2 regions of the Nonomuraea purpurea genome follow, and region 2 is predicted to be linked to the other one. Evidence: predicted binding sites of a transcription regulator. Region 2 holds the regulator's gene; the other holds the start of a gene.

Region 1 (3,407 bases), on a different contig from region 2:
AATGGCTGGGAAACGAAAACAAGAGCGGCCCGGAAAACCCGGGCCGCTCTTGTTATGAACAGCGAAGAAAAGACCTAGAAGTCCATGTCGCCGCCACCCGGCATGGCCGGAGCGGCAGGGGTCTTCTCGGGCTTCTCGGCGATGACGGCCTCGGTGGTGAGGAACAGGGCCGCGATGGAGGCGGCGTTCTGCAGCGCCGAGCGCGTCACCTTGGCCGGGTCGAGGATGCCCGCCTCGAACATGTTGACGTACTCGCCGGTGGCCGCGTTGAGGCCCTCACCCGGGGTGAGGTTGCGCACCCGCTCGACCACGACGCCGCCCTCAAGGCCGGCGTTGACCGCGATCTGCTTGAGCGGCTCCTCCAGCGCCTTGCGCACGATCGCCGCGCCGGTCGCCTCGTCGCCGCCGAGCTCCAGCTTGTCGAACGCCTTGGCGCCCGCCTGCAGCAGCGCCACGCCACCGCCGGGCACGATGCCCTCCTCGACGGCCGCCTTCGCGTTGCGAACGGCGTCCTCGATGCGGTGCTTGCGCTCCTTCAGCTCGACCTCGGTCGCCGCGCCCGCCTTGATGACGGCCACGCCGCCGGCGAGCTTGGCCAGCCGCTCCTGCAGCTTCTCACGGTCGTAGTCGGAGTCGGTGCGCTCGATCTCGGCACGGATCTCGCCGACCCGCCCGGCGATCTGCTCGGCGTCACCGGCGCCGTCCACGATCGTGGTCTCGTCCTTGGTCACCACGACCTTGCGGGCCCGGCCCAGCAGGTCGAGGGTGGCGTTCTCCAGCTTGAGGCCGACCTCCTCGGAGATCACCTGCCCGCCGGCCAGGATCGCGATGTCCTGCAGCATCGCCTTGCGGCGGTCGCCGAAGCCCGGGGCCTTGACGGCCACGGAGCGGAACAGGCCGCGGATCTTGTTGACGACCAGGGTGGCCAGGGCCTCGCCCTCGACGTCCTCGGCGATGATCAGCAGCGGCTTGCCCGACTGGACGACCTTGTCGAGCAGCGGCAGCAGGTCCTTGTTGGCCGAGACCTTGCCGTTGACGATCAGGATGTACGGGTCTTCGAGCACGGCCTCCATGCGGTCGGAGTCGGTCACGAAGTACATCGACGTCATGCCCTTGTCGAAGCGCATGCCCTCGGTGAGCTCGAGCTCGAGGCCGAAGGTGTTGCTCTCCTCGACGGTGATGACGCCTTCCTTGCCGACCTTGTCCATCGCCTCGGCGATGAGCGAGCCGATCTCGGGGTCGGCCGCGGAGATGGAGGCGGTGGAGGCGATCTGCTCCTTGGTCTCCACGTCCTTGGCCAGCTTGGAGAGCTCCTCGCTGACGCGCTCGACGGCGGCCTCGATGCCCTTCTTCAGAGCCATCGGGTTGGCGCCGGCGGCCACGTTGCGCAGACCCTCACGCACCAGCGCCTGGGCGAGCACGGTGGCCGTGGTGGTGCCGTCGCCCGCGACGTCGTCAGTCTTCTTGGCGACTTCCTTGACCAGCTCGGCGCCGATCTTCTCCCACGGGTCCTCGAGCTCGATCTCCTTGGCGATGGACACACCGTCGTTGGTGATCGTGGGAGCGCCCCACTTCTTCTCCAGAACGACGTTGCGGCCCTTGGGGCCCAAGGTCACCTTGACGGCGTCGGCGAGCTGGTTCATACCGCGCTCGAGACCGCGCCGGGCGTCCTCGTCAAACGCGATCATCTTGGCTGCCATAAGGCTAGACCTCCCAGATGCAGGGTGGCTGTCCTGGACCGAGCCGACGCCCGCGACGGCATGGGCCTGCATCTCCGTTCGGCAGGCCCCATCGTCTCGATCCGAGTGTTGGCACTCTGCCGTACAGAGTGCCAACGACTGTTTAGCACTCTACCCTGCCGAGTGCAAGCGACAGCCTGCGGCCCTGGGTGTCCTGGCCCAGGTCAGTACGGCGAACCGCCCCTAATGGGGGTAAACCTCGCAACCTACGGCGGACCACTGGACGCGGCCCACCGCACGACTCGCCGTACCCGGATCGACGAAATGGGAGGTGGCAGGCTCGCACGGACTGCGCTGCCGTGCGATCCGGCCCGGTGCATACCAGCGGTGTTTTCAGACCGCGCGGACGGCCTCCGCCTGCGGCCCCTTCTGGCCCTGCGTGATCTCGAACTCGACGCGCTGCCCCTGTTCGAGAGATCGATACCCGTCCATCAGGATCGCTGAGTAATGGACGAATACATCCTTACCACCGTCTACCGCGATGAAGCCGTAGCCCTTGTCCGCGTTGAACCACTTGACGGTGCCCTGCGCCACTTCCGACTCCTCTTACTGGGCTCACAGATCTCGCCCATTCCTCCGCGAGACCTGTAATCGCATGACTTAACAGAAAATCAGCCAGACGATCGCCCTCGACCATACCTGTGGCACGGGGTTTGGCAACAGAGTCAATCCACAAACTACGTATTTCTACGATCTGAAGGCGGTTCAGGGTTGAAATGGCCTGGAAATGGAGAAGGCGCCCACTAGGGGCGCCTTCTCACGTGTGGTGGTGCACTCAGCCTCCGGCGACCGCCGGGATGATTGAGATCTGAGCGCCCTCAGGGGCGGGAGTGTCGAGTCCTTCGACGAAACGGACGTCCTCTTCCCCAACATAAACGTTGACGAAACGTCGAATCTTGCCCGATTCATCAAGTATTCTCGCGCCGATCCCCGGGTAGTCGGAGTCGAGCTTGGCGAGCACGTCACGAAGAGTCGCGCCCTCGCCACTCACTTCGGCGTTGCCGCCGGTGTACGTACGCAGAATGGTGGGAATCCGCACAGATACGGCCATGGTTTAAGTCGCCTTTCCTGGTTGTCAGACAGTCGCGCGGTACGCGTCGAGAGAGGGCCGGATCACGGCGGTGGGCTTGGCGTCGGCGAGCACGTCGAGCGTCTTGAGCCCGTCGCCGGTGTTGAGCACCACGGTCTCGGCCTCCGGGTCGAGCGCTCCCGTCTCGACGAGCTTCTTGAGCACGCCCACGGTCACCCCGCCGGCGGTCTCGGCGAAGATGCCCTCGGTCGAGGCCAGCAGCTTGATCGCGGCCACGATCTCAGGGTCGGTGACGTCCTCGACGCCCCCTCCCGTGCGCCGGGCGATGTCGAGCACGTACGGGCCGTCGGCCGGGTTGCCGATGGCCAGCGACTTGGCGATGGTGTCGGGCTTGACCGGCTGGACGACGTCGTGTCCCGCCTTGTACGCGGTGGAGACCGGCGAGCAGCCGGCCGCCTGCGCCCCGAAGATCTTGTAGGGGGTGTCCTCGACCAGCCCCAGCGCCACCAGCTCCTTGAAGCCCTTGTCGATCTTCGTGAGCTGCGAGCCGGAGGCGATGGGGATGATGATCTGCTCGGGCAGCCGCCAGCCGAGCTGCTCGGCGATCTCGTACGCGAGCGTCTTGGACCCCTCGGCGT
Region 2 (3,407 bases):
TCCGCCACGATGGCGGGCAGATCGTCCACACCTTCCAGATATTCGACCACGACCCCCTCGACCCGCAGGTCGTGGCCCCAGATCTTCTCCACGAGGGCGGCGTCGTGCACACCCTCCACGTAGATCCGGCTCTCCCTGGCCACCCGCGCCCGCAGGCCCTCCACGGCGATCGAGCCCGACGCGCTGAGCCGGGGCCCCGCCGGGGCGGCGACCGGGCGCACCAAGGTCACGGGCCTGCCCTCCAGCAGGAACGCGGCGGGCGCGAGCGGGAACAACCGGCGCTTGCCGAACCGGTCTTCGAGCGTGACGGCCTCCTTGTCACAGGCCACCACCGCGCCGCAGAAGCCGCTGTCGGCGTCCTCCACGACGAGGTCCAGCTCGGCGGGCACTTTCGGGATCTTTCCCTTGCCCGGCCGCCGCCAATTCCCCGCCAGTACATCGCCCTCGTACACACGGGGACCGTAGCAAATCACCCCGTGACCGCAAGGCGCTTGCGGGCGCCGCTCCGGCGTACCAGGACGACGACGGTACCGGCGATCCCGATGAGCACCCCGATTCCGGCGATCACCATCAGCGACACCACCCCGCCGGCGACACCGCCCGCGGCCGAGGACAACTCGCGGCCGACGCCGTAGACCGCGGTGGGGCCCTCCTGGTTGGTGCAGGTGAGCTGGTAATCACCTTTGGCAGGCGCGTTGATCACGAGGATCTGCTCCCAGACCGAGCTGCCCGCCGTGACCGTCTGCGAGCCCGAGGTCTTGGCCAGCCTGGCCCCGCCGGACACCTCGCACTGGTAGTTGACGGCCTGGTCGCTGGCGACGTAGACGGCGGGCTTGTTCGCCGGGTCGATCGGCACCGTCACGGTCTGTCCAGACGCGAACGTCTTGGTCGGGACCAGGTCGGACACGCTGCCGGCCACGCCGGTGACGAACACGACCACGCCGGCGACGCCGCACACCACGGCGATGCCCCAGGCCAGCGCGACCCACCACAGACTGGGCCTGACCGCCTTGGCGTCGATCCGTGGCGGGTACGAGGGTTGCTGGCCATACTGGCCGTACTGGGGCGGCGGCCCGTACGGGCTCTGGCCCTGCTCGGGCGGCGGCCCGTAGCCGGCGGGCGGCCCATAGGGCGACGGCGCAGGCCCCCAGCCAGGCTGGGAACCCGGTTGCGGGCCGTGCTGCGGCTGGGAACCGGGTTGCCGGCCGTACTGGGGAGGCGGAGGAGGAGGCTGGGGCTGACCGTGGTGAGGGCCCTGCCCGGGCGGCGGATCATACGGCCGGGGCTGTGAATCGTCGGTCATGTGCGCAAGTGTGAACCCTGTCGCTTGTAAGTCGCTAGCAGCAGGATGACAGTCAGTGTTATCGCACCTTGTAGGCGAGAGCCGTACACTTGGCACTCGGGAACACAGAGTGCTAGACGTCGCGTTCCCCGAAAGGGCAGAGGCAGGAGGTGAGCACGTGCTCGACGATCGGAAACTGGCAGTGCTCCGCGCCATTGTCGAAGACTACGTGTCCACCAACGAACCGGTGGGCTCCAAGGCGCTGGCCGAGCGCCACAACCTGAGGGTCTCCCCCGCGACGGTCAGGAACGACATGGCCGCGCTGGAGGAGGAGGGCTACATCACGCAGCCGCACACCAGCGCCGGCCGCGTGCCGACCGACAAGGGCTATCGGCTGTTCGTCGACCGGCTCTCGCAGGTCAAACCCCTCTCGGGCGCCGAGCGCAGGGCGATCGAGACCTTCCTGGCCGGCGCGGTCGACCTCGACGACGTGGTCACCCGCACCGTCCGGCTGCTCGCGCAGCTGACCAGGCAGGTGGCGGTCGTGCAATACCCGACCCTCACACGCTCGACGGTCAGGCACGTCGAGCTCGTGCCGCTCAACGACCGCAGGGTCATGCTCGTGCTCATCACCAACACCGGCCGCGTCGAGCAGCGCGTGATCGAGCTGCCCGAGGCGGTCGACGACACCCGCATCGCGCACCTGCGCGCGGTGCTCAACGCCTGCCTCGACGGCTGCGGCCTGAGCAGCGTGCCCGAGCAGGTCGCCGACCTGCCCGAGCGGCTGCCCATCGAAGACCGGCCCGTCGTGGCCACGATCCTGTCGGTGCTGCTCGAGACGCTGGTCGAACGGCACGACGAGAAGATCGTGTTCGCCGGCGCCGCCAACCTCGCGGGCGCCGACTTCTCCGTCGGCCTGCGCGACGTGCTCGAGGCCCTGGAGGAGCAGGTCGTGCTCATGCGGCTGCTCGGCGAGACTTCCACAGACACCCCGTCCGCGCTCACCGTGCGCATCGGCTCGGAAAATCCCTACCTGCGCGGCACGTCCGTCGTCGCCACCGGATACGGTTCCGGCGATAATCAACTGGCCCGGCTCGGCGTGCTGGGCCCCACGAGGATGGACTACCCCGTGACGATGGGAGCGGTACGAGCGGTGGCACGCTACGTCAGCCAGATCCTGGCTGCATCATAAGAGGTCGATAAGTGGCAAACAGCGACTACTACGCCACCCTCGGGGTGCGCCGTGACGCCAGTCAGGACGAGATCAAAAAGGCATACCGCCGACTCGCCCGTGAGCTGCACCCAGACGTGAACCCCGATCCTGAGACCCAAGAGCGGTTCAAGGAGATCACGCAGGCTTACGAGGTGCTGTCCGACCCGAACAAGCGCCAGATGTACGACCTGGGCGGCGACCCCTTCGCCGGCGCGGGTGCGGGCGCGGGAGCCGGCGGATTCGGCGCGGGCTTCCCGTTCAGCGACATCATGGACGCCTTCTTCGGCACCGCCGGCGGCGCCACAAGAGGGCCCCGCTCACGGGCACGCCGAGGCCGCAACGCCACCATCCGGGTCGAACTCGACCTGCGCGAGACGGCGTTCGGCACCACACGCGAACTGGTCGTCGACACCGCCGTGCTCTGCGAGGTCTGCCACGGGGCAGGCGCCGCCGCCGGCACCCACCCCGACACCTGCGACATGTGCAGCGGCCGCGGCGAGATCTCCCAGGTCACCCGGTCGTTCCTGGGCCAGGTCATGACCTCGCGGCCGTGCCCGCAGTGCGGCGGATTCGGCACGATCATCCGCAACCCGTGCCAGGAATGCTCCGGCGACGGACGCGTACGCACCCGCCGCACGATCAAGGTCCGCATCCCCGCGGGCGTCGAGGACGGCACCCACATCCAGCTCGCCGGCGAAGGCGAAGTCGGCCCCGGCGGCGGCCCGCCCGGAGACCTCTTCCTCGAGATCGTCGAACGAGCCCACGAGATCTTCGAACGGCGCGGCGACGACCTCCACTGCACCGTCCAGATCCCGATGACGGCCGCCGCACTCGGCACCATACTCGCGGTCGAGACACTCGACGGCTCAGAAGAAATCGACGTGCGCCCCGGCACCCAAGCCGGACAGGTCA

What was found. Region 2 encodes HrcA, which represses chaperone genes, less so after heat shock. Its sites were predicted from a motif close to TTGGCACTCTCNNNNNGAGAGTGCCAA; they were not measured.
Region 1: the regulator HrcA is predicted to act here: its motif matches at 1,809-1,835, upstream of groL (chaperonin GroEL).

Annotation. Positions count from the first base shown of each region.
Region 1 is NZ_JBHSBI010000026.1:29,972-33,378, reverse strand. It holds gene groL (chaperonin GroEL) at 75-1,700, opposite strand; gene ACFOY2_RS38505 (cold-shock protein) at 2,073-2,273, opposite strand; gene ACFOY2_RS38500 (MoaD/ThiS family protein) at 2,515-2,790, opposite strand; gene thrC (threonine synthase) at 2,815-3,407, opposite strand, start outside.
Region 2 is NZ_JBHSBI010000001.1:110,918-114,324, forward strand. It holds gene ACFOY2_RS00495 (DUF3097 domain-containing protein) at 1-452, opposite strand, end outside; gene ACFOY2_RS00500 (hypothetical protein) at 470-1,303, opposite strand; gene hrcA (heat-inducible transcriptional repressor HrcA) at 1,461-2,474, shown strand; gene dnaJ (molecular chaperone DnaJ) at 2,486-3,407, shown strand, end outside.